DNA from 3 places in the Planococcus antarcticus DSM 14505 genome. Region 3 is predicted to be linked to each of the others. Evidence: riboswitches for the same ligand, from Rfam matches in the RefSeq annotation. Region 3 holds a riboswitch; each other region holds the start of a gene.
The links. Region 3 has a riboswitch for S-adenosylmethionine ahead of mtnK (S-methyl-5-thioribose kinase). Riboswitches for the same ligand answer to the same signal wherever they lie in the genome.
Positions count from the first base shown of each region.

Region 1: linked by a shared signal. The riboswitch ahead of BBH88_RS13420 (methionine biosynthesis PLP-dependent protein) and the one ahead of mtnK (S-methyl-5-thioribose kinase) in region 3 are both predicted to bind S-adenosylmethionine.
Region 2: linked by a shared signal. The riboswitch ahead of BBH88_RS16455 (sulfite oxidase-like oxidoreductase) and the one ahead of mtnK (S-methyl-5-thioribose kinase) in region 3 are both predicted to bind S-adenosylmethionine.

Region 1 covers NZ_CP016534.2:2,681,029-2,691,582, forward strand. Annotated here, with positions in the region: gene BBH88_RS13380 (hypothetical protein) at 1-82, opposite strand, end outside; gene BBH88_RS13385 (HAD family hydrolase) at 191-901, shown strand; gene pcp (pyroglutamyl-peptidase I) at 933-1,541, opposite strand; gene BBH88_RS13395 (ABC transporter substrate-binding protein) at 1,957-2,736, shown strand; gene BBH88_RS13400 (amino acid ABC transporter permease) at 2,765-3,424, shown strand; gene BBH88_RS13405 (amino acid ABC transporter ATP-binding protein) at 3,417-4,139, shown strand; gene BBH88_RS13410 (hypothetical protein) at 4,333-5,175, shown strand; gene BBH88_RS19435 (hypothetical protein) at 5,367-5,537, shown strand; gene BBH88_RS13415 (LLM class flavin-dependent oxidoreductase) at 5,580-6,587, opposite strand; SAM riboswitch class I at 7,074-7,179, shown strand; gene BBH88_RS13420 (methionine biosynthesis PLP-dependent protein) at 7,255-8,379, shown strand; gene metC (cystathionine beta-lyase) at 8,372-9,544, shown strand; gene BBH88_RS13430 (Fe(3+) ABC transporter substrate-binding protein) at 9,976-10,554, shown strand, end outside.
Region 2 covers NZ_CP016534.2:3,349,236-3,359,789, reverse strand. Annotated here, with positions in the region: gene BBH88_RS16500 (DUF4181 domain-containing protein) at 1-7, shown strand, start outside; gene BBH88_RS16495 (RDD family protein) at 13-417, shown strand; gene BBH88_RS16490 (IS3 family transposase) at 1,092-2,159, opposite strand; gene BBH88_RS19510 (transposase) at 2,156-2,668, opposite strand; gene BBH88_RS16480 (hypothetical protein) at 2,729-3,256, opposite strand; gene BBH88_RS16475 (class I SAM-dependent methyltransferase) at 3,431-4,156, shown strand; partial or broken gene BBH88_RS16470 (LLM class flavin-dependent oxidoreductase) at 4,289-5,347, shown strand; gene BBH88_RS16465 (HAD family hydrolase) at 5,393-6,067, opposite strand; gene BBH88_RS16460 (Gfo/Idh/MocA family protein) at 6,368-7,306, opposite strand; partial or broken gene BBH88_RS16455 (sulfite oxidase-like oxidoreductase) at 7,448-8,114, opposite strand; SAM riboswitch class I at 8,190-8,300, opposite strand; gene modA (molybdate ABC transporter substrate-binding protein) at 8,470-9,240, shown strand; gene modB (molybdate ABC transporter permease subunit) at 9,237-9,920, shown strand; gene BBH88_RS16440 (ATP-binding cassette domain-containing protein) at 9,925-10,554, shown strand, end outside.
Region 3 covers NZ_CP016534.2:3,633,102-3,643,655, reverse strand. Annotated here, with positions in the region: gene BBH88_RS17910 (hypothetical protein) at 1-1,268, opposite strand, end outside; gene BBH88_RS17905 (1,2-dihydroxy-3-keto-5-methylthiopentene dioxygenase) at 1,403-1,939, opposite strand; gene BBH88_RS17900 (methylthioribulose 1-phosphate dehydratase) at 1,955-2,569, opposite strand; gene BBH88_RS17895 (2-hydroxy-3-keto-5-methylthiopentenyl-1-phosphate phosphatase) at 2,566-3,231, opposite strand; gene mtnW (2,3-diketo-5-methylthiopentyl-1-phosphate enolase) at 3,237-4,451, opposite strand; SAM riboswitch class I at 4,527-4,636, opposite strand; SAM riboswitch class I at 5,186-5,338, shown strand; gene mtnK (S-methyl-5-thioribose kinase) at 5,414-6,604, shown strand; gene mtnA (S-methyl-5-thioribose-1-phosphate isomerase) at 6,601-7,662, shown strand; gene BBH88_RS17875 (sugar ABC transporter substrate-binding protein) at 7,659-8,741, shown strand; gene BBH88_RS17870 (sugar ABC transporter ATP-binding protein) at 8,809-10,365, shown strand; gene BBH88_RS17865 (ABC transporter permease) at 10,289-10,554, shown strand, end outside.

The DNA of each region.
Region 1 (10,554 bases), 950 kb from region 3:
CTTTTTTCACTTCTTCAAATAACCGTTCTGACTCATCTTGTGATAATTCCACGTACCCAACGGTGATATGCTGCTTTTCCATCCAAAAACCTCCTGTAGCTTAATCAGTCATTTCTTCTTCTATACCCATCAAGTAAAATTTCATAAACCTGCAACTGCCATTCACTGGAAGAGGGCTTCGATTTCAGCTATGATGGAGACAGCAGAAAAAATTGAGAAACCGGAGTTGATCGCTTTGCGCGTAGCCATATTCGATTTTGATGGAACTTTGTATTCGAAGGAAACTTTCCAGCTGATGATGGACCATTTAAAGAACCATCCCGAACATAGCAGGCGCTACCGCCAATTTTACCGAGCTATCATGCCTCCTTATATAGGTCATAAGTTGAAAATCTATCCGGAATGGAAAATGCGTGAACGTTCTGTTCAAGCCTATTTGTCTGCATTGGAAACTTTTACACAAACTGAACTTGAGCAGTATTTTGGTGAAATTGCTGAGCGGATGCACGATGATATGAACCCGAATGTTGTTGAACGACTGAAAAAACACGTTGCTAACAATGATTACGTTATGCTCGTATCGGGAGCTTTTACTCCACTTCTTCACGCTGTCACGGAACAGCTGCCGATTAAAACCATCATCGGGACTGAGATTCTTTATAAAAATAACATTCTAGACCACCGGACACCATTGTCGCATATTCAAGGATCGCTAAAAACGATAAAAATTAAAGAAGCACTCGAAGGCTGGGACATTGACTGGGGCAATAGTTATGCATACGGTGACAGCTTTTCGGACTTGCCTGTACTGGAACTTGTCGGCCATCCTGTAGCCGTACAACCTAAACCTAAATTGCGTACAGTGGCCGAGCGGCGTAACTGGGAAATCATTAGATTATAGAAAAAACGGATCGCAATTGCGATCCGTTTTTTTATGTTTCATTCAATACTTTAATACAAATCTGAATACCCTTTAGCAGATCCTCATGGGACCAGCTTGGAATTCGGCCATGCTGAATCGCTAATTCATGCGATGCTGGAATATGGATAAAGCCTGTCTGCAGACCCGGTTTATTGATTTTAGCGTAATGCAATCCTTCGTACATAACGTTATTGCATAGATACGCACCCGCTGTATTAGAAATAGCTGCAGGCAGACCATTTGCAAGCAGGCGATCGACCATTTTCCGGACAGGCAATGTAGACAAATACGCCGCTTCCCCGTCTTTCCGGATCGGTTCATCGACGGGTTTGTTGCCTTCGTTGTCAGCATCTCCGTCTTTAACATTTAGCGCAATCCGCTCCGGTGTGATTTTATACCGCCCTGCTGCAAGTCCAAGAGAAATGACTGCATCCGGTTTTTCTTCATCGATGAAATCGATCAAAGACCCTCCTGACAAATTGAAGTCCACAGGCATAATCTTCCCGACAATCCGGTAGTTTCCGGTTATTGTCCCATCCAGCGCTTCCACTATTTTCATCGTCGGATTGACCGTATAATCCAAAAAAGGTTCGAAACCGGTCAATAATAATTTTTTCAATCTTATCGCCCCCTATTTCAAGTTGAGCTACCGATATTCATCTGTCCATGTTTCACACTGCTTTTTTGGATAATTATGCAGCAATAGAAAATTGCTTATTTACCGGCTAATTTCTCCACGCGGCTTTGTGCGGAGATTATGCCTGAAGTGGCGCACAGAAAGTGAAGTACTTTATCAATAAGCTCTCCACCAGTTGAAAAGCAGCGAATAGCCGCCTCTTCTTTTCAACTTGCCTATTCGTTGTTTCGCTATTATACCCAATTCAGCTCTTTTTTCCCAGAAAGCATACTCAAATCGAATAAACTATCAGAAAATACAAACTATTTTTTCTTTAATAAAAAAACTTCTCAAATCTTATCTCTTATGTTAAAATTCATTACAACGAATAATTATACATAAAACAGGAGGAATATACATGATTAAAAACAAACCCTTTATCGCTTTATTCGCATCATCTGTTTTATTATTAGGGGCTTGCGGAAGCTCTACCGAAGATGAATCAGACTCTTCAGAGGAAAAAGAAGTTTTGGAAATGGCAACATCCGCTGAATTCGCTCCATTTGAATCACGTAACCCAGAAGGAGACATTGTCGGATTCGACATCGATCTTGCGAATCATATTGCAGACGAACTCGGCTATGAACTTGAAATCACAGACATGAAATTTGATGGCTTGATCGGTGCTTTGCAAAACGATCGTGTCGACATGGTCATCGCCGGCATGTCAGCAACCGATTCCCGTAAAGAAAACGTTGACTTCTCAACAGAATACAACCATTCTGGCGAAATGTTCGTCACAACCAAAGATTCAGAGCTTGCTAGCCTTGGGTCATTGGAAGGTAAAATAGTTGGCGTCCAACTTGGAACGATTCAGGAAGAAGGCGCGAAGAGTATCATTGCAGAGGAAGGCATCAATTTTGAATTGAAGGCTTTGGACGATTCTGGGGCATTGATCCAGGAAATCTTATCTGGTCGTATCGATGCTGCATACATGGATAAACAAGTCGCTCTTGGCTATATCGAAGCACAAGACCTTGGCGCATTTGATGATCCAACAACTGCTTCACCGGGTATGGCTGTCGCTTTCCCGAAAGGCAGTGAGCTTGTTGACGATGTTAATGGGGTACTTGCTGAAATGGAAGAAAGCGGCGAGCTCGATGAATTGAAGGAACAATGGCTGACTGAAGAAGAGTAAACTTACTTTTAGAAAAGAGTTGTAATCTATGAACCTGGATTTCTCACAAATAGTTCCCTATATCCCTTTCATGCTGGAAGGAATATGGACCACCTTAAAATTCGTGTTTTTCGCTATTATTCTGGGATCGATTCTCGGAACATTGCTGGCTTTACTCAAAATAGGCAGCATCAAGCCACTAAGATGGTTCGCCGATGCCTATACGTCCATATTCCGTGGAACACCGTTGATCCTGCAATTGATGATCATCTATTATTCCATTCCCCAACTGACTGGATATGATATTTCAGCATTTCTTTCTGCCATTCTGGCTTTTGGACTGAATTCATCCGCCTATATATCGGAAATCATCCGTGCCGGAATCCAGGCAGTTGACAAAGGACAAACGGAGGCTGCACAAGCTCTTGGTGTTCCTTATCGCTCGATGATGAAAGACATTATTTTGCCTCAAGCCTTGAAGAACATTCTGCCGGCTTTGATGAATGAATTCATCACCTTAACAAAAGAATCCGCCATCGTCTCGACCATCGGTTACCTTGATCTCATGAGACGCGCACAAGTGGTCGGAGCAGACTTGTTCCGTAACTTTGAACCGCTGTTATTTGTCGGCCTCATCTACTGGTGCCTAGTGATGGGATTGACAATGATCGGCAAAGTTTTCGAACGGAGGCTGAAGCAAAGTGATTAAAGTCCAGAACCTGTATAAAAAATTTGGCACCAATGAAGTGCTTAGTGACATTTCCACTGCTGTGACGAAAGGTGAAGTGGTGTCGATCATCGGCCCTTCTGGCTCAGGCAAGTCCACTTTCCTGCGCTGCTTAAATTTGTTGGAGCTACCAACTTCGGGCACCATCGAAATCAACGGCAAGAACTTGACGGCTTCTAAAAAAGAAATCCACAAGATCCGCCAGCAAATCGGTATGGTGTTTCAGCATTTTCATTTATTTCCTCATTTGACGGTACTTGAAAATCTAACCTATGCGCCTATGAAGGCAAAAGGCATCAAAAAAACCGAAGCGGAAATGAAAGCGCGCCTTCTACTGGAACGCGTCGGCTTATCTGAAAAAGAAAAGGCCTATCCGAACAGCCTGTCAGGCGGCCAGAAACAGCGTGTTGCGATTGCGCGTGCCTTGGCCATGGAACCCGAATTGATGCTGTTTGATGAACCAACATCGGCACTTGATCCGGAAATGGTCAAGGAAGTATTGGATGTCATGAAAGACTTGGCAAAATCCGGAATGACGATGGTCGTCGTGACGCATGAGATGGGCTTTGCCCGTGAAGTCGCAGACCGTGTCTTGTTTTTAGATCATGGTGTACTAGTCGAAGAGGGTCAACCGATTGAGTTTTTCAGTCATCCGAAAACCGCACGTGCTAAAGATTTTTTAGATAAAGTATTGTAGCAGGCATCCCGTGGGATGCCTGCTTTTTTTATGATATCTCTTTTTCTTCTTAGGGGTTGTTCATTTGATGCTCAAATATCGACAGTATTCCTCTAGTCTCCCCATGTTATAATCAAATTTGGCAAACACGCAGAAAACAGAGGTGGAAAATGTGTTTAGAAAACTAGTTATTTTAGTAGGAGTTGTATTTTTCATGTCGCTGATTATTTTTACAGCTGTCATGTTTTTAAAAAATGAAGTTGAACTTTATTCGGAAAACAATGTTTCCTTAACGGTTGAAAAACCGACTTTTATCACGCTTAGCGAACCCGAAGTCACAGAAAGTGGTTCAGACTTAACACAGGTATACAATATGACCTTGCTCGGATTGGATGTTGGCACGTATACATTGGTCGATCGATCGCTACAAAATGGCACGTCCCTCATTTTTGAGGAAATCAAAAACACTGGTTGGATCCCGTATACATTGTCGATGAATGTTAACAATCTGGAAGACTCTCGCTATAAGTCCTGGAATCCACAGCCAGTTGATAAACTCGACGAGACTAAATACGGTTCAGATCTCACCACCAATCCCTATGGGGTTTTCACGGCCGGAAACGGTGAAATCTTAATAGGCAATGTTTACGTATCGCGGAATTTGCAACTCGGCAATGGTGACCCGGTACAAGAACTGCGTCACGAAATTGCAGAATTCACAGTAGAAGAAAGCACCTTATCAAAAAACCTTTGGCTCCCTCCTAAACATACGAGTCAGACATGGCTGATGGCTTCTCAAGAACCATTATTCGAAACAGAAGAAGTGGAAGACGAATGGGTCGCCTTTTCACTCCAAAATCGACTGTCCCAGTTAAACTGGTTAACTCCGGAAGGGCCGTACGTCAAACTCGAATTGACGGACGACCCACGAACACAACTCGCCTATGGCTATATTGAAAAACGGACGGCAGACCTAACTTCCCTGGAATGGAATGAAACCTCTCCTTCCCTGTTCTTCGAATCCATGATTCTGAACGCACAAATCAATCAGCAATAATAAGCAAAAAACCGTTAGAGCTATTGCTCTAACAGTTTTTTTGCTTATAGTTGTTTTCCCGCAATAAACCTGCGGGATTCCAAGTGATTTCCCTTTATATTTAACAGAATATTCAGTATACTATAAGTGAGACAGGACTCCGCTTTCATTGCCATATGGCTGCTAAGTAGATAACGAGGAGGTTGGTTATAATGGAACGCAAGTTACTCGATCCACAAGAAGCCGAACTTCGTTCAGATGACGATTTCAATGCTATTCTGAATATGATTGGTGAAGGTGCACCTGATTACACAGCCTATGAAGAAGACGAGATTCCAAAAGAACGACGTCGGGAGGAAGACAAAGCGAAAGATCTGCTCTAAGTTCAAATTATCGCCTTTCCGCATGGGGAGGTGATTTTTTGCTTAGTCCATCATTTCTGCCACATAATCATACGACCGCAGGCGATCTTCCTGATGAAAGATTGGCGAGTTGACGATGACTTCGTTGGCTCTCGTTTTTTGGATAAAATTTTTCAACTTTTGTTTGACGACGCCCGGTGTTCCAACAATCATCGATTCAGAATCCAACTTGTCATGGAAAATCGCAATTTCACGATCCGTCCAAACTTCTCCAAGGTTGTCGATAGGCGGTTGGAACGTCGTCGGCTCGCCTCTCATCAAGGAGAACATCTGCTGTTGCGAAGAAGTTGCCAGCCACTCGGCACGTTCCTGTGTCTCCGCAACAATGATATTGACGCCAAGCATTGCGTAAGGCGACGCCAAAGCTGGAGAAGGTTTGAAATTTTGGTGGTACAACTGCAGCGCCTGCATCATATAATCCGGTGCAAAATGGCTGGCAAATGAAAACGGCAAGCCTTTTAATGCGGCAAGCTGTGCACTGAACCCGCTCGAACCCAATAGCCAAAGCGGAATCTTCAAATCAGTTCCAGGATAGGCACGAACACGTCCAACCGGATTTTCCGAAAAGTAATTTTCCAACTCTGCTACCTGCTGCGGAAAATCATCTCCGCTGTTCTGTATATTGCGGCGCAGTGCATGGGCTGTAGCCTGATCACTGCCCGGTGCACGACCGAGACCTAAATCGATACGTCCTGGATAAATGGTCTCTAGCGTTCCAAATTGCTCCGCAATGACAAGTGCTGCATGATTTGGCAACATGACACCTCCGGAACCCACACGAATAGAGCTAGTCGCTCCAGCAATATGTCCAATGAGAACCGACGTTGCTGAGCTGCCAATACCCGGCATATTATGGTGTTCAGCTAGCCAATAACGGTTGAACCCCAATCGCTCAACATACTGTGCCAATTCTACACTATTTTTGAATGTCTGCGCCGTTTCAGCACCTTCGTTTATCGGCGCCAAATCAAGCACCGACAATGGTATATTTTCGAATTTCTTAATCTGCATAATTACTTTCACTCCTATTCCCTTCCATTGTAGCGATGTTTATCTTAATCGTCCTTTTTTTTGCTCAAGCTATGAAAAGTGAAAGTGCCTGGTCAGCTCTGACAGGTATAAGGCAGACCAGTAGTGTGGCGTTCTTTGCCACACAGCTGGGCTGACTTATGTCCCGAAGAGCTAGGCACTTGCAACTGGACAACACGAAAAGCGGAAGCTGCCGTGTAGCTCTGACAGGCATAAGGCAGACCGGCGAAGCGACGTTTCTTCAGTCGCACAGCCGGGTTGCCTTATGTCCCGAAGAGCTGGCTGCTGAAGCTAGACAACACGAAATGTGAAAGTGCCTGGTCAGCTCTGCCTTAAGTAGTTAATCAAACTAATTTCCCGCCCACTCTATATATTTCCATTATTTAAAATTCAACCCTTGCTTTTCTTCGTCAATTGGTTTACGATTACCAACATCGAATCAGAAACAACCCAAACTTAATAAGATATTTCTTATCTAGAGAGACGGAGGGATTTGGCCCTGTGAAGTCTCAGCAACCAGTCTGACGAAGACTACGGTGCTAATTCCAATAGGCTTTTGCCTACCAGATGAGAAGAATGCATTTCTAAACAGAGGCTTTCTTCTTTTGAAGAAAGTCTCTGTTTTTTTATTGTTGGGAGGATGAGTAGAATGACAAGACACAACTTGGAAACTTTATTGGTTCAATTAGGCAATCGCAGTGACTCTGCTACCGGAGCGGTAAATCCACCCATTTATTTATCAACAGCCTATGAACACCAGGAACTTGGACAATCAACTGGCTATGATTATACGCGAACAAAAAATCCGACGCGTTCAGTCCTTGAAGAAGGATTTTCAGAACTTGAAGGGGCGGATGCCGGATTTGCCTGTAGTTCTGGAATGGCAGCTATCCAACTGGTTTTGTCTCTTTTCCGTCCAGGCGACGAAATATTAGTGCCAGAGGATATTTATGGCGGAACGTACCGCCTACTGGACCACTTTGCAGCTACTTATAATATCCACCCCCAATATGCCGAGTTTAAAGATGTACAGGTCACCGAAGAAAAAATCACATTAAATACGCGTGCGCTCTTTATTGAAACACCAACGAATCCGCTCATGCAAGAAATCGATCTTATTGCCTATGCAGCATTGGCCAAAAAGCATAAGCCTCTATTAATAGTCGATAATCCCTTCCTGACACCTTTCTTTCAGCAGCCGATTGAACTGGGAGCAAATATCGTCATCCACAGTGCTACCAAATACATCGGCGGCCATAATGACGTCCTGGCCGGCCTAGTTGCTGCAAAAGGCGAAAGCATCTGCGAAAAGCTCTCGATGTTCCACAACTCAGTTGGCGCCGTACTATCGCCTTTCGACTCCTGGCTGTTGATCCGCGGATTGAAAACCCTTCCCTTGCGCATGCGGCAACATGAAGCAAACGCAAAGGCTATCGCAGCATTTTTGGCCCAGCAGCCGGCTATTTCGGACGTGCTGTATCCCGGAAGAGGTGGCATGTTGTCGTTCCGGCTGCAGGAAGAAGAATGGGTCGGTCCTTTCCTTGAACACATCAAACTCATCACTTTTGCTGAGAGCTTAGGGGGCGTTGAAAGCTTCATCACCTACCCAGCCACTCAAACCCATGCAGATATCCCTTTTGAAGAGCGCACCAAACGCGGTGTCTGCAACCGGCTATTGCGCTTCTCGGTTGGCGTCGAACTGGCTGAAGATTTAATCGCTGACCTGATACAGGCATTTTCGAAATTACAGAAGGAGGTTGTTGAATATGACTGATCGTGTTGAAACCAGGTTTATTCACTCTACTGGAGTTGACCCGCAAACCGGGGCCGTTAACGTACCAATCTATTTATCTTCCACATTCCATCAGAAAAGCCTGGATTCGTTTGGACCTTTCGATTATAGTCGCTCTGGAAATCCGACTCGCCTGGCATTGGAAGAAACCATTGCAAACCTAGAAGGCGGCAAACGTGGATTCGCCTTTTCTTCAGGCATGGCCGCTATTTCCTCCGCTTTCATGCTACTGTCTTCCGGAGACCACGTCCTGGTTTCAGAGGATGTCTACGGAGGCACTTACCGTTTTATCACCGAGGTTTTGAATAAATTTAATATCGAGTATACCTTTGTCAATATGACCGACTTGAACGAAATGGCCAATGCAATCCAGCCGAATACAAAAGTGATTTACTTGGAAACACCATCAAATCCCGTCATGAACATTACTGACATTGAAATCGCGGCAAAGTTGGCGAAAGCTAATGGCTGTCTGACATTCGTAGACAATACCTTCATGACGCCACTTTACCAAAATCCATTAGAGCTTGGTGCAGACATCGTGCTTCACAGCGCGACGAAATTCCTTTCCGGACACAGTGATGTCATTGCAGGTCTTGCCGTGACCAAAGATGAAGAACTCGGAAACCGCCTTGGTTTTATTCAAAATACTTTCGGTTCGGTTTTAGGAGCGCAAGATTCCTATCTATTGATCCAAGGCATCAAAACTTTAGGTGCCCGGTTAGGCCAGTCATCTGAATCGGCCCGCCTTATCGCTGAGTACTTGCATAACCACCCGTTAATCGAAGAAGTATACTACCCTGGATTTTCATTCCATCCCGGTAACCCAATTCACGAACGCCAGGCAAAAAATGCAGGGGCGGTTCTCTCCTTCCGCTTAGCTGATAAAAAATCAGCTCGGGTTTTTGTGGAGCATTTGAGAATTCCAGTATTTGCAGTAAGCCTTGGTGCAGTTGAATCGATCCTGTCGTATCCGGCAACAATGTCCCATGGCTCTATGCCTGCTGAAGAACGAGAAAAGCGTGGAATTACCGATGGCTTGCTGCGTTACTCTGTCGGCCTTGAACATCCGGATGATTTGGTGCAGGATCTCACCCAAGCATTGGCCCAGGTCGCTCGCCGAAACGGCTTGAGCATCGCAAATTGAATATATTTTATGTAGTGAAGAATATTGTTCCAAGGATAGCCTTCTATTCGAAAAATCAAAATACACTTTGGCAGCCTTTGGATAATTTCTTAATACATGCGTATAAAAAGCCTCTTGCCAATATTGGCAAGAGGCTTTTTTATTCTGGATAAAGAAAAAATCAACGAAACGGATCCAGATGTAATTCGAAAACCCTTATGAACTTTATAGAAGTACCATAAATCTATTACTGTCCTTGTTCTCTCCTGCAACCATATTGCTCTAAAAATAAACACTGATGGACCATCGCCTACTCATCTTTTCGACACAAATATAAAAAAAACGATATACTTCGTTAATTCTGATTGACATTCTCAATTAGCTCTCTATAATTGAGGTTGAGAATGATTTTCATTTAAGTTCTCAATTACATATCAAAGGGAGAGACACTCATGAAAAAAAGCTTTTATCTTATTTTAGCATTTTTACTTCTTGTTTTAGCAGCATGCGGAAGTAATGATGCATCCGAACCAGCAACAGATGATGCACCTGAAGAAGCAGCGGAAAGCAAAGAAGTCAATTTATATACGGCAAGACATTACGATGTAGACGACGAGTTATACAAGAAATTCGAAGAAGAGACAGGCATTAAAGTGAACTTGATCAAAGGTGAAGCAGATGAATTGCTCGAGCGCATCAAGCGTGAAGGAGACGGTACCCAAGCTGACTTGTTCTTAACGGCAGATGCCGGACGCTTGTTCCGTGCTAAAGAAGATGGATTGCTGCAAGCAGTGTCGAGTGACTTGCTAGACGAACAGATTCCAGAAAAATTCCAAGATACAGACCAAATGTGGTACGGCTTAACTAAACGTGCACGTGTAATTGTTTACAACAAAGAAACAGTAACACCTGAAGAATTATCCACATATGAAGCTTTGACAGAAGATGAGTGGAATGGCCGTGTATTGATTCGTGGCTCTGAAAACATCTACAATCAATCTTTACTTGCTTCATTCATCGAAATAGACGGT
Region 2 (10,554 bases), 280 kb from region 3:
AGGATGAACAGTATGACTGAATTAACGAAAAAACGAATGAAGGCCATATTGATTGATAACGCGATTTCTACATCGGTATCGTTTGCGGTAGAGCCCTTGTTAAAAGGGAAAGTGAAAAGCTGTTTTGTTTATCCGTTGGTGTCGCCGACCGTAATTTTCTGGGGCTTGGAATATGCCCAGCTACGGCTCAACGGCCAGACAATTGGACAGAAAATGATGAGCATCGAGGTACAGAAAGAAGACGGTGGTGAGCTGCCCCCCGAACAGATTCTGAAACGCGTTGTGCACCGTAATATTGTCAGCCCCTTCGTGTATTTGAAAGATCGTGCCCAGTATGACGCCTACGAAGGCGAGAAATTCCCGCACGATTTGTATTCGCATACAGTGGTGAAAGAAGTGAAAAATAATAAGTTCTAATTATTCGACTTTCCAACATAATGGAAAGTCATTTTTTGTTTATAACAGTTTACGGTTCCAGTTTTCTTAGAAAAGATTGGACTGACTGTATAGTGCATAGAACGAATAGGCGAGTATGAGTAATCCAAATCCGATGTTGATCTTTTTTGTTTTTTCATTGTCGTTTTTTAAAATGATGAAAAAGATACCGATGAAAAAGAAGTCAATAAACCAACCAATACCGATTTGGAAAAAGGCTAACATAAAACCAAAAGAGCCATAAGCTGAAGTGCTTTTGCAGCGTTAATAATTTGATAAAGTTACCTCGTATCCTTTATTAACAAAGGTCAATTCTGTTTTATTAAAAGAACCAATTTGCTAATTGAAAAAGTCCCGTTAACAGGAGCACTTCAAAAATCATAATAACTGAGAACCGTTTTCCTTTCTCAAAAAAAGATTTGATCACTACGAAAATAATTGCTACACAAAAAATGCCAAAAAGTATATGCCAATCCATATTCAAGACAGTTTCCTCTTTTCAAGTAGTAACAATCTAGTCGCAGCTGTTTATTCAATAAAAAATTCTTCCGTTGTAACATCATTTTTAATTTCCTCAACTAATTCTTCGTTTCCATCCAGAAAATCGGTGTTTGTCAATATAGTTGTCGCATCTCTCTGTTTTCGAAAACTGCTATTTATTCCTTCTGCCGTTGAAGCAACTGATCCGTCCGCGCCTTCTCTTTCATCGGATTCAATGCGACGGATTCATGCGGTTGCCAATTTCTTGTCGTTCTTGCCCACCGTTCCGGCCGATTTTGTTTCGCTTGTATGTAAACTTCATGCCGATTTTTCAGTACTTCCACGTGAACACCCGTGTGACGCTGTTCTGGCGTCACAAAGTTAATACTGCTGTGCTGATGCTCATGCGTATGCCAGTGGACGAACCGAGTGGTCCATTCCCGTGCCTCTTCAAGAGAGGCAAATCCGTCAACCGGAAACTCTGGCCGGTATTTAAGTGTCCGAAAAATGGCTTCCGAATACGGATTGTCGTTACTGACGCGCGGTCTGGAGTATGAACTTTGAATCCCCAGTTTCTCAAGCAACGTCTGGAACGTCGCGGCTTTCATCGGGCTGCCGTTATCGGAATGCAGTACCAGTGGCGCTCCGTGTATTTTTTCGCTGACGACGGTTTTTCTGATCAGATCGGCCGCATGATTGGCATCTTCCATTTCCCAGACTTCCCAGCCGACAATCTTTCGACTAAACAGGTCAATGATCAAATAGAGTCGATAGTAAAGCCCTTTCACCGGACCTTTCAGCCACGTGATATCCCACGTCCAGACCTGGTTCGGATCCGTCGCCAAATAGCTCTCCGGCAACTTCGCTTTCGGGCGTTTGCTTTGACCGCGGTGCTGTTGCATCTGTTCTTGGCGCAAGATACGGTACATCGTCGATTCAGAGGCGATGTAGATGGACCGATCGGCGAGCTTCGGCACAATCTGGGAAGGAGGCAAGTCCACAAATTCTTCTTTCTTAACGATTTGCAGCACTTCTTGTCGCTCTTCTTCACTCAGTTTATTTTGAGGCACAGGTCGCTCGGCGTGGGGGCGTTGATCTTCTTTCACTTCGCCACCGGAGACCCACCGTTCATACGTGCGGACATTGATATTCAATTCCTGACAGGCACGGGCCAAGCGGGCCCCGTTGCGGTTCGCTTCTTGGATGAGTTCAACCGCACGTCGGCGATCTGGCGGGCGGATCATTCGTCCTCTGGATCCCCCCAAATCGCTCGGGCCTTTTTTCGCAGAAGCAATAACGCCGCAGCTTCAGCCAGCGCCTTCTCTTTTTTTCGCAGATCTTTTTCCACTTCAGCTGTCCGCCGTTTTTCTTCCTTCAGTTCCTGAGAAAGCCGTTTGGTCTGGTTGATTTCACCAGTGTTGGCCCCTAGACAACTGATGCGCCAAGCATCAATCTGTTCTTTGTACAATCCCTTTTTCCGGCAGTATTCCGCGAGTTCCGTTTGCGTCATTGCGTAGGTTTCCAGCACCACCAGAAACTTATCTTCACTGTTCCAGCGTTCGGATGCTTGGTCATTTCCCGGTGTCGCTTGTCCGGCACTGCGTGCTTGTTTTCGCCATTTATAAAGTGTTTGTTTGGAAATTCCGAGATCTTCCGTGATGCTTTTAACGGATTCGTTTTGAGGGGGCATCATCCGTTTCAAGATAGCGTCCTTCTGTTCTTTCGTATAACGCGTTCTATTTTCACTCGTCATGTCGCACAACCTCCATCTAATAATTAAAGTATAACAGGAGAGTTTCGTACGACAACCAGCCTAACACAGGGGGAAATTAAGATTGGAGGCTATTGTGTCCTTTTCTAACTCTTGAGGGAAAAACCAGACAATGACATCTTCGACATCGTCGTTAGAAATATAGTCTGTCAATGGATAAACTGCTAACACGTCTTCAAGTTCTGGATACCCTGAACCTGCTAAGTATTTCACCTCTTCATTTTTAACGAGACCATAAGTATACTCCCAATTCTCAGATGCGTTTAGAAATGCAATTGTATGGTTTAGATTTACATCAAACACATTCAGGTTGGTAGGAAAAACTTCGAAGTCTGTGTAAAATATGTTAAACAAGAAGCGGCGCTCGGTAATCATGAGTGCAACGGAAAGCGCCCCGTTTTCATCTATTAGGATTACTTGCTCTTCATCCACCATCGGAATAAGTGTGGCATCTGTTGATTGCCGCAACTCTTCGAATGCACCCTCTGGAGTGGTATGGTATGCGGTCACAAGATAGACAGTAAGGATTGTTGCGGCAACCCCGATAATCCATAAAAGAATTTCCTTCATGTTCTGCCTCCATCATTCGGATAGACCTAGGTTAAATCGTACGTTGGGTCTACTGTAGTTTAATAGTCCTGGGTTGATTAGTCTATGTTTATTCGTAATGAATATAAATCATTTTCTTCCACACTTTGTTCTCTACCGCTATATAATGAAAGAAAAATCGGAAGGGTGATCGACATGAAGCTGTACAAGGAACTGGCGGAATGGTGGCCGTTGATGTCGCCGCATACGGAATACGAGGAAGAGGCCTATCTTTTCTTGAAAATTATCGAGCACTATCATCCCGCTATCAAGACAGCGCTAGAATTCGGTTCTGGAGGCGGCAGCAACGCTTTTTACTTGAAAAAGCATTTTTCGATGACCTTGACAGATTTGTCGCTGGACATGCTGAAAGTCAGCCGTGAGTTGAATCCAGATTGTCTACACATGCAAGGAGATATGCGGAAGATTGATGTTGGAACCGAGTTTGACTTGGTGTTCATCCACGATGCGATTTCCTACTTCACCGATAAAGCTGATTTGCTGGCGGTCATGAACAATGCGAAAAAGCATTTGAAACCGGAAGGCCTGCTGTTCATTATGCCGGATCAGTATAAGGAAACCTTTGAACCGCGGACAAGCCACGGAGGGATTGACAAGAACGGACGAGGCATGCGTTATTTGGAATGGAGCTATGACAGCGATCCGGAAGATGGGGTGACGGAGACGGAATATGCCTACGTCATGCGCGACAGAGATGGACGGATTACCCATGAGCATGACAGCGATAAAGCCGGTTTGTTTTCCATGCCGGAATGGGAGGGACTGCTCGCAGAAGCGGGATTCCAGGCTCATTTTGAACGAGTGGCGTTTTCGAAAGAGCCGGGAACTTATTTTGGCATTGCCGCGACGCAGCTGAATTAAAAGAAGAAGGGAGCGGTTCCAGGATTGTTTTGGAAATTGCTCTTTTTTGTTGGCTTGGTATATTAGTTTTGGTGCCTCATTCTTCGGACTATGCTGTGAAGTAGTGAACAATAGGAAGGGATGATAATGGACATGGAACAATACCGCATCAACCCGGACAAAGGGATGGAGTTTGGCATTTATACATTGGGGGATCATCTCCCAGATCCACTTACAGGACAACGGATTTCGGCAGGAGAGCGAATTCAAGAAATCATCGGCCTCGCGCAGTTGGCAGATCAGGCGGGACTCGATTGTTTCAGCGTTGGGGAGAGTCATCAGGAATATTTCACGACCCAGGCGCATACAGTCGTGCTGGCAGCGATTGCGTAGGCGACACAAAACATTAAGATTTCCAGCTCTTCTACCATCATCAGCACGTCAGATCCGGTGCGTGTTTTCGAAGATTTTGCTACCATCGATTTGATTTCGAATGGCTGTGCAGAAATCATCGCCGGGCGAGCATCGCGTGTCGGTTTGTTCGAATTGCTCGGCTACGATATCCGTTATGATGAGGAATTGTATGAAGAGAAATTTGAGTTGTTGCTGCAAATTAACAGACAGGAAACAGTGGACTGGAGCGGCCGATTCCGTGCACCGCTGCGGGACGCACGAGTCATTCCACGTCCGCAGGCGGGATCGCTTCCGATTTGGCGCGCGGTTGGTGGTCATCCAGCAAGTGCCATCAAAGCAGGTCATGCCGGCGTACCAATGATGCTCGCGACACTTGGAGGTCCTGTAGAAACCTTTAAGCACACCATTGATGTCTACCGCGAAGCAGCCGAGGAAAGTGGCTTTACCCCTTTGGAGTTACCAGTGGCGATGGCTGGATTTTTCAATGTTGCTGAAACGACACAACAAGCAATGGAAGAAGTTGATCCACATGAGGACAAAGGAATGCAGAAAACCAATGGTCGAGGTTATCCACAAAATGCTTTTATGCACGGTGCTGAAATGGACAGCGTTATGAACATCGGCAGTCCCCAGCAAATCATTGAAAAAATTCTTTATCAACACGAATTATATGGACATCAACGCTATATCGCCCAAATGGATTTTGGTGGCGTACCTATCGACCGCTTAAAGCGCAATATCGACTTAATCGGTACAGAAATTCTGCCAGAAATTAGGAAGTATACGGTGAAAAAATAACCAAAAAAGATGGTCCTGGCATTTAACCAGAATCATCTTTTTCGGTTATTGCTGATTTACTTTTAAAGCAGATACAAAATCCAGAAGATCCTTCAAAGGCACATCCGCCATCGAATCTAACCGGTGCTCAACATTCCCGAACTCCATTGTACTCGTTATCTTGTTCGGCACAACCACACAACTCATACCGGCTCGCTTAGCCGCCGTTGCGCCATGAGCAGAATCTTCAAAAACAAGACATGCTTCAGGAGACAAATCCAAACACTTAGCCGCTTGAAGATACAATGCGGGATCGGGCTTCACTTTTTCGACATGGTCTGAAGTTCGGATGCAATGGAAATGATCAAACAGTTCTAGATTTTTCAAATGACCTGAAACCCAGCGATAACTAGAACTCGATGCCAAGCCAACTTTCAAATCCAGCTCCTGTGCCATCTGCAAATACTCAACTACGCCATCGCGTGGTTTTTCCTGCGACAAAACCGAAAGAAACTTTTCTTTATATTGTTTATTGAGCAACTCATGTTCAACCGGCTTGCCAATTTGCTGCTCCATATAATGAAATGGTGAAAAACCACCATCTGTACCGACTTCATTTTGCCACAGCGCGAGTGGCAGCTCGCTGTCATACTGACCGAACATTTCTTGGAGAATGTGATATTGGTGCGTTTCTGTATCAAAAATCAATCCGTCAAAATCAAATATAATTCCGTTTATCATAAGGCACGTCCTTTGCTGCTTAAATGAATAAGCTTAACTGTGAAATTAATCCTACGTAGTCTTGTCGCAAAGCCCGTGAACACATTGTCGTTAAAAAATACCTGAAATACAGTATTCACAATTCTATAGTGATTCAATGATATAAAGCAAAATAACGGAGACTCCCGCGGGATAGCGAGACCCTGGTAGCTGGAAGAGCGACGCCCTGTCACGCCAGCTGCATGACCCGCGTCGTGCGGGCCCGAAAGCGCAGTTGTTTTGCAGAATATCAATTACAGAATAGGGCTCATTTTCACTCATTCACGTCAGCAACTTTGTCACTTCACGTGAAATGGCGTGTGTATTGATTGCTGATTCGAGCTGTCCATTTTTCACGCAGTCGATAAATTCGGCTAGCTCGTAATACATCGAATCGAATTCGTGTACGACAGACAAATCTTCTGTCTCGCCACCTCTGTATTTAATCGTGATAAGTTTAGGGTCGCTGATGCGGTCGATTTCAATAATCCCGTTCTCACCTTGAATTTCACTTGGCATAAACGAATCCGAAATCTTCGAGTACATAATGACTGCTTCTATTCCGGCATAATTCAAAATCATGCTGCCTTGTCCATCGGCACCTGTCGACAATAAAAAGTTATTCTTCATGGCTGATTCGGGGGTGCCTGCCAAATGGATGATGGGTGCAATGCAGTAAACGCCTAAATCCATTTTAGCACCATTGCCGAGCTCAGGTTTAAAGGCATTTTCAATGACACCATTCTTATAATTATCATAGCGTGAAGAATATTGATTATAATGAAAGACAAAACGGCGGATCGGCCCGATTTTATCCATATTCTTTTTCAAATTCAAGAAAGACGGAACAACCGTCGATTTCATTGCTTCCATATAAGTTGCTTTATGAGTCTGCGAAGCTCCAATGACCTGGTCCATTTCCTCAACGGACGTAACGGCAGGCTTTTCGCACAGAACATGAATGCCATGTTCCATGGCCAGTATGCTTTGCTGGGCATGGAAGGCATTGGGAGATGCGATATAAACCGCATCGATATGGCCGCTTTTGAACATAGCTTTCATATCGGTATAGACATTTTGGACTTCGTACTTAGTCGCAAATGCGCTAGCGTTCTCCATCGTACGGGAATAAACTGCGCCAATCGTGAATTCAGGATGTTCTTTGGCCGCTTTTATAAACCGATCAGTAATCCAATTTGTTCCGATAATGCCAAATCTCATTCCAATTCCTCCTAAAGAAAAGTGATTATAGTTTTCTTAACCTCTATTCTAACCTAGATTTTAAAAAAGAGAGAAATTAGTCTTTTCTTCTGTGCAATTCAAAAACACCTTCCAACTCGGGAGGTGTTTTAAAAGAGTCAATCAAAAATCTTTTTTCTCCCATTCATCCTCTGGAATTTCGAGGTCTTCACCCGAGAAGCGCTCTTCCTGAAACGGATCAGCATTCATATGAAAGCCGTTTTGTTCTCAGAAACCGGGCTGGTTTTCACCGATGAATTCGATGCCGCGGACCCACTTGACACTTTTTCAGAAATACAGGTGGGGGACCATGAAGCGCAGTGGATAGACGTGTTTGGCGGTGAGTGGCTCACTATCAAGTGAATGGGCAAGCTAGTACGTCTTCCCGGTCGAGGTCGGAGAGGGCAACATTAGTAGTGTAATCATAGTCGTCGTGAAGCATGACATAGCTGCTTTTAGGCATTACGCCCAGGTCTTTTAACAAGTCGACAAAGCGGACGCCTGTAAACGTATTGTCAAATCGGGACCAGCGCGTCACACAATGGATGTCGCGGGTCACAGTCGTTTGCGGCAATTTCAACAGATCATCACAATGCAGCGTGATTTCCTTGTCGACTTGTCCAAAAATTTTCAAAGTCCAAGTGGCCATATCGTATTCCGGTACTTCGCCTTCATGCAGGACTGGAAGGCGCTCCGTCAAGACTTGTCCCGGAGGCAGGCGTTCGGCCAATGAGGGATCCACTACAGGCACTCGTGTTCGTTTGATCCTTTCGGCTTTGCTCAACTTCATGCGATCACTCCTTTAACTAAATAAAACTCTTCCGCTAAAAAGGAGAAGAGTGGTTGTCTGCTGGTAAAATTCTCTTGCTCATCTCTCAGAACAACTCGGTTCTGTTGGATTTGGGACCATTCCAGCTAGTGAACTGGCGGTCGCCGGGCGTTGTCGGGCCATACCCTTTGCCTCTCTTGATAAGGATGTACAGTATTTAATTTTTTGTGTGACTTATTTTATCTAAACGAACGGTTTCTTACAAGATTATTCGGAAAATTATTCAGCTTCTCTCCAGCTGGCGTTATACTGGAAGTACGTAGAGGATTTGCCGGAATGGGCGAGCTCGATTTTAGAAGAATAAGGGGTCCTTTAAATGAAAAAAATGATGTGTCTTCTAAGTATAGCTATGTTGATGAGCGGCTGCGGCAATACGTCAGCAAACGATGATGAACTGCTTGTTTCGACAGCCTCCAGCCTGACCGAAGTGATGAAAAGGATGGAACAGGAGTTTCACAAGGTGGAACCGGATATTGAACTGAGCTTTAATTACGGCTCATCCAGCAAGCTGAGAAGCCAGATTGAACAAGGCGCACCGACAGACCTGTTTTTATCGGCTAGTGAAAAAGATATGGAATTGCTCGAAAAGCAGCAATTGGTTGAGTCGGAAAGTGTCAGGCCATTTGCTGGAAATCGTCTTGTTCTTGCTTCAGGTAAAGAATTTCCAGAAACTACAAATTTTGCGACTGTTTTATTGAATACAGAAGAAACTATTGCGGTGGGAGAGCCGGACAGCGTGCCACTTGGAGCTTATACAAAGCAAGAATTTGAAAGCCAGAAGCTATGGAAACCGCTTGAAGGCAGGCTTGTTTATGCCAAAGATGCCCGTCAAGTCGTGACGTATGTTGAAAGTGGGAATGCTGATCTTGGCATTATTTATTCTTCTGATGCTGTTATTTCCCGGGAAATAGTAGGGATACTTGAAGTGCCGTGGAAAATGGATTCTATTATTTATCCAGGAGCCATCGTAACAGCTTCTGGAAATCAACAGGCAGCATCCGTTTTTCTGGATTTTGTCACCGGTCCAAAAGGGCAGGCTATTCTTGAGCAATATGGCTTTTTACCGGCAGATGGAGAAACACCATGATGGCGTATGATTTGTCGCCACTTTGGTTATCACTGCGAGTAGCAGCTATTTCCACATTATTTGTGTTTTTGGTCAGCCTTGCGCTGGCGCGATTCATGAGCCGGCGCGAATTTTTCGGCAAAAGCCTTGTTGAAGCTTTGATTCTTTTGCCTTTAGTTCTACCGCCGACAGTCATTGGCTTCGGCTTGATTGTGTTGTTCGGTGTCAACGGTCCACTGGGCATTTTGCTTGAGCAATGGTTCGGATTTCGAGTGGTTTTTACTTGGATTGGTGCAGCAATTGCCTCTTTTGTGGTGTCTTTGCCGCTGATGTATCAAAGTGTCCTCGCTGCTTTTGAAAAAGTAGATCCGCGCTGGGAAAATGTTGCACGGACGATGGGGGTATCTGAATGGCGCATTTTTCGGACCATCACATTTCCGCTGGCCTGGTCGGGCATACTTGCCGGATTGATCCTGGCATTTGCACGGGGAATCGGCGAATTCGGTGCGACACTAATGATCGCAGGTTATATACCAGGTGTGACGGAAACGGTGCCGCTGGCGATTTACTTTGCTTATGAAGCAGGAGATATGGAAAAATCCTTGTTTTGGGTGCTGATTATTTCCTCACTTGGGGTAGCCGCCATCACATGGGTCAATTACTGGCGCAGAAAGACCGCCATGCGTATCGGAAGGGAGTGAGCAAATGCTTTTAGTGGACTTTCAAAAACAGTTAGACCATTTTAGTTTAAAAATGGTATTCGAGCTAGACCGAGAAATCCTGGCACTGGTTGGCTCTTCCGGTTCCGGTAAGACAACACTGCTGAATTGCCTGGCGGGAATTGTTCATCCAGATGCCGGGCAGATTTCATTGAATGGCACAGATTTTTTTAAAAGCGGACAAAAGCCGCTTAAGATTCAAAAGAGGAAAGTCGGCTATTTGTTTCAGGATTATGCGTTGTTCCCGCATTTGACTGTAGAACAAAATATTTTGTACGCAGTGCCTCGGGGAACGGATATCTTACATATTACGGAACTGACAAAAATTCTAGGTATCACCAGTCTGTTGGCCAAATACCCCCATCAGATTTCAGGTGGTGAAAAGCAACGTGTCGCATTAACACGTTCTTTAGCTGCCCAGCCGGATATCCTGTTGCTTGATGAACCCTTTTCAGCCTTGGATGACGCCAACCGTGACCACTGTCAGGAGGAACTGTTGCGGATCCACCAACAATGGCAAATTCCGATGATCTTTGTGACACACCGGATTGCGGATGCTGAGAAGCTGGCAGATCGCATTATGCGGATTGAAAAGGGACAAATGACAGAGAAGACC
Region 3 (10,554 bases):
ATTCCCATATTGACGCCTTTAATGGTGAACGGCTGCCATTCCCCATCCTCGTAGACTTCAAATGCCTGTCCGTTTACACGGGAAGGGTAAGCAATGCCGTCCTTCTCGGCGGCAGTTGCTTTGACCGTTTCAAGATCTTTTTTCTTATCTTCTGTATTTGCTAAAATGGTTTCCATCATCGGTACGTAAGTCTGCCAGTAAAAACTTTTTTCGGCATCCAGCGATTCCGTGGAAACAAACGAACGCAGTTTCGAAAACCCGGAATAGCGGTAGAAGCCCGGAACATCAGCAATATCAACAAAATCTCCTGCAAAATAATAAAGGTCTGCTCCGTGCTTGGATTGATGGAACACGGCCGGGAAGTTCTCGGGGATGCCGGCCGCTTCCAGCTTCTTACTGCCTGCGCTTTCGAGATCCCATCGATAGTCTGCCAAGACCTTGGTGTCTGCAGCTGCCTGGTTAATATCAAACCAATAAGCGAAAGAAGGGCTGTCCGCTAAATCAAACTGGTCAGTGCCTTGTTCGGTGAAGGCAAGGTGAAGTCCGTCGGTGCCGACTTCGCCTGCCTCTTCGGAAAGGACCACGATTTCGCCTTCGTCATCATTGACCAAAACAAATCCAGCACCTTCAAAATTCCATTTCACATCATTTTTTTCATAATTGTCAACAATCCACTGAGGAATTTCCCCTTCAGAAGAATGGAGGTCCGCGAAATGGCGTCCACTCCAGCCGCTCCATTCGAGTCCAAGAAATTCATTCATATCCTGCGCGACTTCTTTGGGAGTGGGGGAGGCAAAGGTATTGAACTCCACAACCAAGTCCGTACCTTGAGACTGAACCTGCTTTTTGATGGTCTGCCATTCGCTCATTTGGAGTCCGCCGGAAATTATGGACGAACTGCCTGGTGTTTTTTCTGCTGATTGCCATGGGAGATCTTCTTCATAGACGCCATAGGAATCCGCCAAGTAAATGAGATCGGTTCCAGACAAATCTTCAGGCAAATCACGGATCGTGTAGCTTTCATCTGTTTCATCGGGAAAAAAGCCGTAATAATCGGCATTTGCCTGGTATGTACCTTGAGAATCGGATACATAGCGGTGGTGATTCAGCAGCCAAGTCAGCCCCTTATGCTCCCGGTAGCTTTCAGTCGGCACCGTCTTATCAATAATCGCTACGTTCAGTCCTTTTTCTTCCTGAAAAAGCCAAACCATAATGGGGAGTCCAAGTAAAATAACAACTGCCAATAGGGACAGAAGCACTTTTTTCATTTATACCACTCTTTTCTATTTGCAGAATATATCTTGGGAATTATTATAGCTTAAAAATTGAATGAAATAAAAAAATTACCTATTTTTGCAAAATAAAAAAAGATCCGACAGAGTCGGATCTTTGCATCGCATTATTAGTTTTGAACGCTGCTTTCTTCCTGATAAACCGGCACCCATCCTTCTGTTGTAACGAAAATGCGAACCGCTACAACTTTTCGGTCATCCGCAAGGGTAAAGTAATGTGTAATGTTTTCAGGAACCGAGATCAAGTCGCCTGGCGTCAGGTGGACTTCAAAAAAGCGTTCGTCTTTGCCCTGGATGATAAAGACACCATGACCGCTGACAATGTAGCGTACTTCATCATCTGTATGGATGTGTTTGCGCTGGAAGTTTTTCAGCAGCTCATCTAGTTTCGGGTTGGAATCTGACAGGGAGATGATGTCCGCTGCTTGATATCCGCGGCGCTGGGAGATGTCATCGACTTCTGTTTTGAATGCTTGAAGGATCTCTTCTTTATCTTCATCGCTTAAATCGAATTTTTCGCGAAGATGCTCGGGCAATTTATCGTTGTCCCAATGTTCATAAACGACTTCCTGCTGCTCTAAAAATACCGCTACCTCTGTTTGCGCTTCGATTGTTTCGTTTGTTCCTTGAATTTTAATGATAGCCATCCTAATCTTCCTCTCTTATTTTAAGTGTAGTTGCACTGCCAATTGGTATTGAAATAAAAACTCACAGGCTTCAAGCAGTTTTTTCGCTTCAAAGCCGTCCCTTCCCCAGACGGTGATGCCATGGTTGCGGATCAGCACTGCTCCTTTATCAGCTGTAATGAAAGCTTCAAACTCTTGGGTGAGCGTAGGGATATCCGCGTAGTTGGGGATGATGGGGATAGTCAGTACCGCATCCTCTTTCCATAATCCGAAGGCCTTGATCAATTCCTGCCCTTGGAAATCGATTTTTCCGGCATCGCCGTATAATTCGGAAATGACATTATTGGCAACTGTATGAACATGGAGACTGCAGCCAGCAACTGTCTTTTTATAAATTGCACAATGCAGCAAAGTTTCTGCAGAGGGTTTTAACAGTGTTTCAACAGCCGGCTGGCCATTGGCGTCAACGAGCAAAAAGTCTTCATTCGTGCGTTTTTTCTTGTCTTTGCCGCTGGCGGTGACCAGGAATTCGAGTGGGTCGTCAGCCACCTTGATGGCAAGATTGCCGCTGGTTCCCATAAACCAGTCACGAATCGCCAGTTCATCTTTGACATCAGCCAGTTCCAGCCATTTTTCATGCAATTCGGTCATAACTTCACTCCTATATATTCATCAACAATCGCGATGACTTCGTGGAAAGTTTCAAATGGCTCATAATCGATGCCAGCCTCTTTGCATTTTTCAGCCAGCAAATCCCTGGCAATGACGAAATCTGCTTCTTTTGCAGCTTCCCAGTCACTGATGGAATCTCCGATAACGATGCTTTTCGTTTCAGTGTCCAAAAGTTCTCGGATGACGGATGGCTTACAGCATCCGCAGCCCTGGCTGGTACAGTTTTCATCGCAGCCATGTGGAAATTCTAGTTTGATGAGATCTCCTGAAAAGTCAGCGCTGTTGCAATAGATATCGTTAAAGGGTCCGAAAGGTTCAAGCAGCGGATAGACGAAAAAATCAATGCCACCACTAACAATATACAAAGGAAGTTGCTGTTTTTTTGCATGGGCGACAAAATCGCTAAAACCTTCGCGTATCTCTGCTTGCTCCAGAACATATGAAATAATTTTGTCTTTTTCCGAAACCGGCAGCAAAGAAAACATTTTCGCAACACCCTCGCGTATCGAGATGGATTGGTCAAGAATCTGGTCTTTGATTAGTTCCCAGCCAGGTGGATCAAATTTCTTCATAATGGCGATGATATTGTCATTAGCTGTAATCGTGCCATCAAAATCGCAAAAAATAATCGGCTTGTTCAATTTGTTCACCCCCATAGCTCAAGTGCAGTTTGCAATTCTTTGTGTTGTTTGCTGGCGGACTGCAAGGTTTCTCCCTGCAGCACTGCGTCAATTGCCTGCCTGAAAGCTTGTCCTCCGCCAACGGCTCCGGCTGGATGTCCATGAACACCACCGCCAGCATTGATAACACTATCAATTCCGTAATCAGCTAATAGTAAAGGCACAAGCCCCGGATGGATACCGGCGGATGGTACGGGGAAGCTGCGTTTTAGTGGACTGTCCCGCGTCAACTCTTTGCCGAGTTCGAGAGCGACTGTTTTCTCCAATGCGACGCTGCCATAAGGTGAAGGAAACAGGGAAAAATCTGCGCCAGCATAACGGATCAATTTCCCAAGTGCGAGCGGTGTAGCGAGACCGTAGAAGGCAGAGGAAGTGAAGGCACCACTGAAGGCGGGGTGAGCCATAAGCGGCAATCCGATTTCCTCATCTTCAGCTAGTTCCTGTAGCACATCCAGCCCATATGCATGGACGTTGAACAATAAGGCATCGGCTCCAAGCTCGCGTGCTTTTCGTGCTTTTCCTCTCAGTTCGGAAGTTCTGCCTGACAGATTCACCGCATAAAGCGTGCGGTGACCTGTTTCTTCATATACATCATCCAGCACTCGTTTGCCCGTGGTGATACGACTTTCGAATGGGGTCAGCGGATTATCGAATAAAATTTCATCGTCTTTAACAAGATCCACGCCGCCTAATGCCTGCTGGCGTAATTGAGCGGATAGAAAATCCATATCGCGACCGATGACACCTTTGAAAATACTCATGAGGAGCGGCCGTCCGCTTACCCTGAGTGTGTTGCGGATTTCTTCAATCCCGAAGCGCGGTCCAGGAAAATGGCTGAGCAGATCATGGCTGAAATCCAGGTCCAATAGCTTTACTTCGCCATCCAGTGACAATTTGCCGAAAACGGTGGTCAGGATGGCGGGCAAGTCAGCTGAGAAATTAACGCTTGGGTAGGCAATCGCAAGTTCTGCCTTTATCAGATCCGGCTTTAGTGGATGGCTATCTCTTTCGAATTCCTCGACGGAAACCACATTTCCCTTATGGTGTTTCAATTGTTCCTGTTCAAGCAGCGGCAAATCTGTCCAGGAACCGATAGTCAGTCCCAAAGCGATGCCTTCTGCCTTTTTTTCGAACGAACCAGGCTTTCCGTACACTTGATAAGTAGCGGTCAACACGCTCATTTGTTCCACACTCCCATATAAATTTTAAAAAATAAAAACCTCTTCAAATAAGAAGAGGTTAAGGGCGTTAACAACTTCTTATTTCTCAGCCATCGGTTCTGGCTGCAAGAATTAGCACCGTATCCATTATTGGACCGGTTGCCGGGTATCATAGGGCTTGTCCCTCCACCTGCTCTGAATAAGAAAGATATGAAATTGGGTAAGTCGGTTTTATAGGTTCAACGATTTCCGTGGTAAGACTAAACATCTGGTTCTGCAGAGAAGAAATCGCTTCAGACGGACGCTTTCCGCGGGCATGGCCTCTGCCGCTTCCTTTGCTGCGCTCAGTCCAGTGGCTCGTGCTCATGCTATTCCCGCAGGAGTCGCCGCCTTCCACTCTTTCTTCCAAGATATCATTAAAACATAATAAATATCAATGAATATAAAATCATTTTAAATATTACTTATTAGGAGATGGAGCAAACCAACGGAGACTCCTGCGGGAACAGCTCAGCGACATAAAAGAAATCCACTCGGGCGTTAAGCCCGAGTTAGTTCAGCGCAAGCCCGCGGAAAGCGTAGTTGGGTTGCGGAATCTCATATTGAATACAGTAAAGTAATTCTGATTATTTCATGCGCGTAGAAATCTGTCAACTCCGTTGTCGCAAAATTGGTTTTATTGAAAAATTGGATTGACAGCAAATTCTGAATCGTGATAGGATTCGTTTCATAACTCAATAGCAAGACAAGTAGTACTCTTATCAAGAGCTGGCAGAGGGATTTTGGCCCGATGACGCCCAGCAACCGACCGTAATACCGTTGTGAGACGGGGCGCTTTGGCGCCAGGGTGAAAATCCTGCAAGGCACGGTGCTAATTCCATCAGAAATTTATTTCTGAAAGATAAGAGGCATGGAATCTCTTATTCTGGCCTCTTTCTTTTTGAAAGAGGCTTTTTATATTGCAGATGAAAGGAAGATAAATGATGACTCTTACTGTTCCAACTACTTATAAGGCATTAACCGAAGCGACAGCCATCGCATTGGCGAAAACGGTCTACACATTTGACCACGCGGCTCAATTGACTTGCCGGGAAATCGGTGACGGCAATTTGAATTATGTTTTCCAAATCGAGGATACTGAAACAGGCAAACGGATAATTATCAAGCAGGCATTGCCCTATGCCAAAATCATAGGCGAAAGCTGGCCGCTGACATTGAAGCGTGCCACGATCGAAGCCAACGTCTTAAGAAAACACGGAGAATTTGTTCCATCATTGGTACCGGCTGTCTATGCGACGGATGAAGAGCTGGCCATTACCGTGATGGAGGATTTGTCCCACCTGGAGATTGTGCGGGAAGGCTTGATCAACGGACAGAATTTCCCGAGGTTGTCGAAGGATATTGGCGAATACCTGGCACTGACTTTATTCCATACATCGGATTACGGCTTGCATCCTTTTGAAAAAAAGCGCTTGGCCGCCGAGTTTTCCAATCCGGAGCTATGCAAAATTACAGAAGACCTCATTTTTACAGATCCGTTCTTCGACATCGATACCAATGATTACGAACCCCAGCTTCAGTCGGCGGCAGAAGCGATTTGGAGCGATCGGAAGCTGCAGCTGGAAGTTGCTAAATTAAAGAAAAGCTTTTTGACCGAATCGGAAGCCTTGCTGCACGGCGACCTTCACACAGGCAGTGTTTTTGCGAGCCAGACGGAAACCAAGGTAATTGATCCGGAGTTCGGTTTTTACGGTCCGATTGGGTTTGATGTCGGCTTGTTCCTAGCCAATCTGATTTTCCAGTCTATCACACGAGAAGGCGAGAATCGCCAAGTCATTGTGGATGATATTGGAAAGACATGGGAAGTATTCGCTTCTTCATTCGGCGAGTTATGGAACAAGCAGAGCGTTGAATCGTTCAGGGCGACAGAAGGCTACCTGGAGTATGTACTTGGTAAAGTACTGACAGATGCGACCGGTTTTGCAGGATGCGAATTGATCCGCCGGACAATCGGCTTGGCACATGTCAAGGACCTGGACAGCATCGAAGACACGGAAAAAAGAACCAGCTTCAAGAAGCAGGCGCTTGAGACTGGACGGGCTTTAATCCTGCAGGGTCAGCAGACAGCGTCAATTGACGATTTACTGGAAATTTTGGAGGAGGCGCGCAAATGAGTATTCCTTTGTCCATCAAATGGAATGGCCAGAAACTGACTATCCTGGATCAGCAAAAACTGCCGCATGCCATTGAATATTTGACGCTTGAAATTGTTGAAGACGTTTACGATGCGATTTTCTCATTGAAGGTTCGCGGTGCACCTGCGATTGGCATTACCGCAGCATACGGATTGGCCATCGGAGCCAAGCGGCATGACACGGATTCATTGGAAGCTTTTCAGCAATATGTCGAAAAAGATGCAGCGTATTTGAATTCCTCCAGGCCGACTGCGGTCAACCTCGGCTGGGCACTCAGCCGCCTGAAAGACAAGGTTCGGGAGGCAAAGAACGTACCGCAAGCAAAGCTGTTGCTGCTGGCGGAGGCAGTGGAAATCCACCAGGAAGATGAAGCGTCCTGCCGCAGCATCGGCGAGCATGCACTGGTGTTGCTACAGGGGCAAACGCGGGTCATGACCATCTGTAACGCTGGTTCGGTTGCCACTGCGAAATACGGCACTGCGTTAGCACCGTTTCATCTTGGTAGCGAGCGTGGTCGCGGGTTTGAAGTGTTCGCGTGTGAAACCAGGCCAATTTATCAGGGCGCGCGCCTGACGGTATGGGAGCTGCAGCAGTCGGGGGTAGATGTCACGTTGATCACCGACAGCATGGCCGCACACACCATTGGAACCAAAGAGATCGAAGCCATCATTGTCGGCGCCGACCGCATCGCAGCCAATGGCGATACCGCCAATAAAATTGGAACTTATAATTTAGCCTTACTGGCTGCCGCATTCAGCATTCCGTTTTACGTGGCAGCACCGGTTTCGACCTTTGATCTGTCAATTGAAGACGGTACCGCTATTCCAATCGAAGAGCGCAACCCGGAAGAAATCACCCATACGAACGGGAAGCCGGTAGCGCCTCTTGGGACGAAAGTATTTAATCCGGCTTTTGACGTAACGCCGGCACACCTCATTACTGCCATTATCACTGAAAAAGGCATCATTACTGCAGATTATCAAAAAAACATCTTTGATTTGCTTGGCGCATCTACAGGAAAAGGAGAAAGAATATGAAAAAACAATCCATCTGGCTGCTTGTTGCATTCCTATTTATGAGTATTTTATTGGCTGCATGCCAGCCGCAGGGAAACGTCAGCGAAGAAACGACTGCTTCGGATACCGAGGCTGAAGTTTCAGACCATCCACTTGCAGGCAAGGAAATCGCATTAATCATGCAAATCAACTTAGGAACATTTTCTGCTCAATATATTGCCGGGGTAGAAGAACAGGTTGAACGTTTTGGCGGAAAAGCGACCGTGTTCACCTCTGAAGGCGATTTAGCGAAAATGGCATCCAACCTAGACGCAGCCATCAACCAGGGCGTTGACGGCATCTTAATTGACCACGGAACCAAAGAAGCTTTGAACCAGGGAGTTGAAAAAGCGTTGGAAGCAGGGATTCCGGTAGTGGCGTTTGATACAGGCATCGAAGTGGAAGGTGTTGTTTCTTTGGAGCAGGGCGACCAGCAGATGGCTGAGATGACACTGGATAAATTAGCGGAAGATTACGGTGGCCAAGCTAACATCGTCAAAATCTGGACTGCTGGATTTGCGCCGATGGAAAGACGCCAGATAGCATATGAGAAGTTCCTGACTGACAATCCGGGCATCAAAGAAGTCACGGCTTTCGGTGCTGCGACTAATAACACGGCATTGGATACACAATCACAGATGGAAGCTGTTTTAAAGCAATATCCGAATGAAGGTGAGATCACAGCGGTCTGGGCTTCTTGGGATGAATTTGCAAAAGGCGCTGTCCGTGCCATTGAACAAGCAGGACGTACAGATATCAAAGTGTACGGCATTGATATGAGCGATGAGGATCTGCAATTGATGCAAAAAGAAGGCAGCCCATGGCTTGCTTCTGCAGCTGTCGATCCAGCGGATATCGGACGCATTCAAGTGCGTTATCTGTATCAGCTATTGAACGGTGAACAACCGGAAGAAAAAGTGATCTTGGAACCGGTCTTTGTTGAGGCGGAGAACCTGCCGGAAGAAGCGGTGACAACCGATGAGTTGAGCGAATACGTAGAAGGCTGGGGAGCAAGCGACCAGGGCTACACGGATGACTTGCGCGAATTGGAAGATCAATAAATAATCTTCACCATTTCGAGCTGTCCTGAAAGATGGGACAGCTCTTTTATCAGAAAGGGGCATTTCTATGGTAGAACCTTTACTTTCGATGGCCGCCATTGGAAAGAAATTCGGCACAGTGACGGCGCTTCAAGGAGCGGAATTCCAATTGAACAAAGGGGAAGTTCATGCGATTCTTGGCGTCAACGGTGCAGGAAAAAGCACCTTGATCAAAATCCTGTCGGGCGTCTATCAACAGGATGAAGGATCAATCTACCTAGAGGGCGCCGCCATTCAGCTGGAGTCGACGAGGGCAGCCAAAGAGCAGGGGATCTACTGTGTCTATCAGGAAGTGGATACCGCCATTGTATCCGAGTTGAACGTTGCGGAAAATATCCTTCTTGATACATTTGCAGAAAAGGGAAATTTATTCGTATCCAAAAAGAGGATCAATGAACGCGCCCATATGGTGCTGCACGAGCTGCAGGCGGACACGATCAATGTTCAGCAGAAAGCGGCGAGCCTGACATTAGCGGAAAAGCAGATGGTGCTGATTGCCAGAGCATTGGTCCATTCGGCGAAAATCATTATTTTCGATGAACCGACGGCTCCGCTTTCGATTCGCGAATCGGAAAAACTGTATGCCGTCATCGCGAAATTAAAAGCGCAGGGTGTCGGATGCGTCTTCATTTCTCATCGTCTGCCGGAAGTATTTGAAATCAGCGATCGGATCACTGTCATGCGGGAAGGGACCCTTGTTAAAACCTACGATACGGCTCAGGCCGATCAGGAAGGGGTGATTGAAGCGATGCTCGGTGCAGCACTCAGCCACGAATTGGAGCCGCGGGCGCATGACATTGGAACGGCTTTGCTGGAGGTGGCGAATTTATCGGATGGCCAAAAGCTCAAGGATTTATCGTTGTCGGTTGCAGCGGGCGAAGTGGTAGGAGTCGTCGGACTGGTGGGTGCCGGCAAAACGGAGCTCGCCAAAGCTTTGTTCGGCGGGACCCCTTTAACATCCGGAACGATTAAGCTTGCGGGAAAGAGGGCCAAAATCAAACATCCGGCAGATGCGATCAAGGCGGGAATGGCGCTGATTCCCGAAGAAAGGCGAAAAGAAGGGTTATTTGTTCAGGAATCGCTGGAAACCAATGCGTCATTTCCCAATTTGAAAAAATTCTCCAAGTGTCTTTTGATGGATCGGAAAGCTGAAAAGCACTTTGCCAATGAAATCATTGAGCGGCTGCGTATCAAAACCGGCAGCACAGAAACGCCACTTGTCCATTTAAGTGGCGGGAACCAGCAGAAAGTGGCCATCGGCAAATGGATCTCCCTCGATTCCGCTCTGTACCTGTTTGATGAACCGACCAAAGGCGTCGATATCGGAGCCAAAGTTGATATTTTTAAATTGATTCGCCAATTAGCTGAAAGCGGTAAAGGGTGTTTGTATTTTTCAAGTGAAATTCATGAAGCGATTGGAATTTCCGATCGCATTCTCGTCATGTGCAACGGTCAAATCGTGAAAGAATTGTCACGACAAGAAGCGACCCAAGAAAGGATTTTATGGTATGCAAGTGGCGGAAAAGAAGGACTTGGGGAAAAACAAGAGCTCGGTGAAAGACAACGCAATTCAGTTTCTATTTAAATATGGCGCCATCGCTTTGCTCGTTTTCATTATTTTTTATTTCAGCACAATCAGCGATGCCTTTTTTACATACGGTAATTTCTCGGACATCCTGCGCTCCATTTCCATTGTTACGTTACTTGCTTTAGGCGTGACGTTTACGCTGGTGGTGGATGGCTTTGATCTGTCCGTGGGGTCGACGATGTCCTT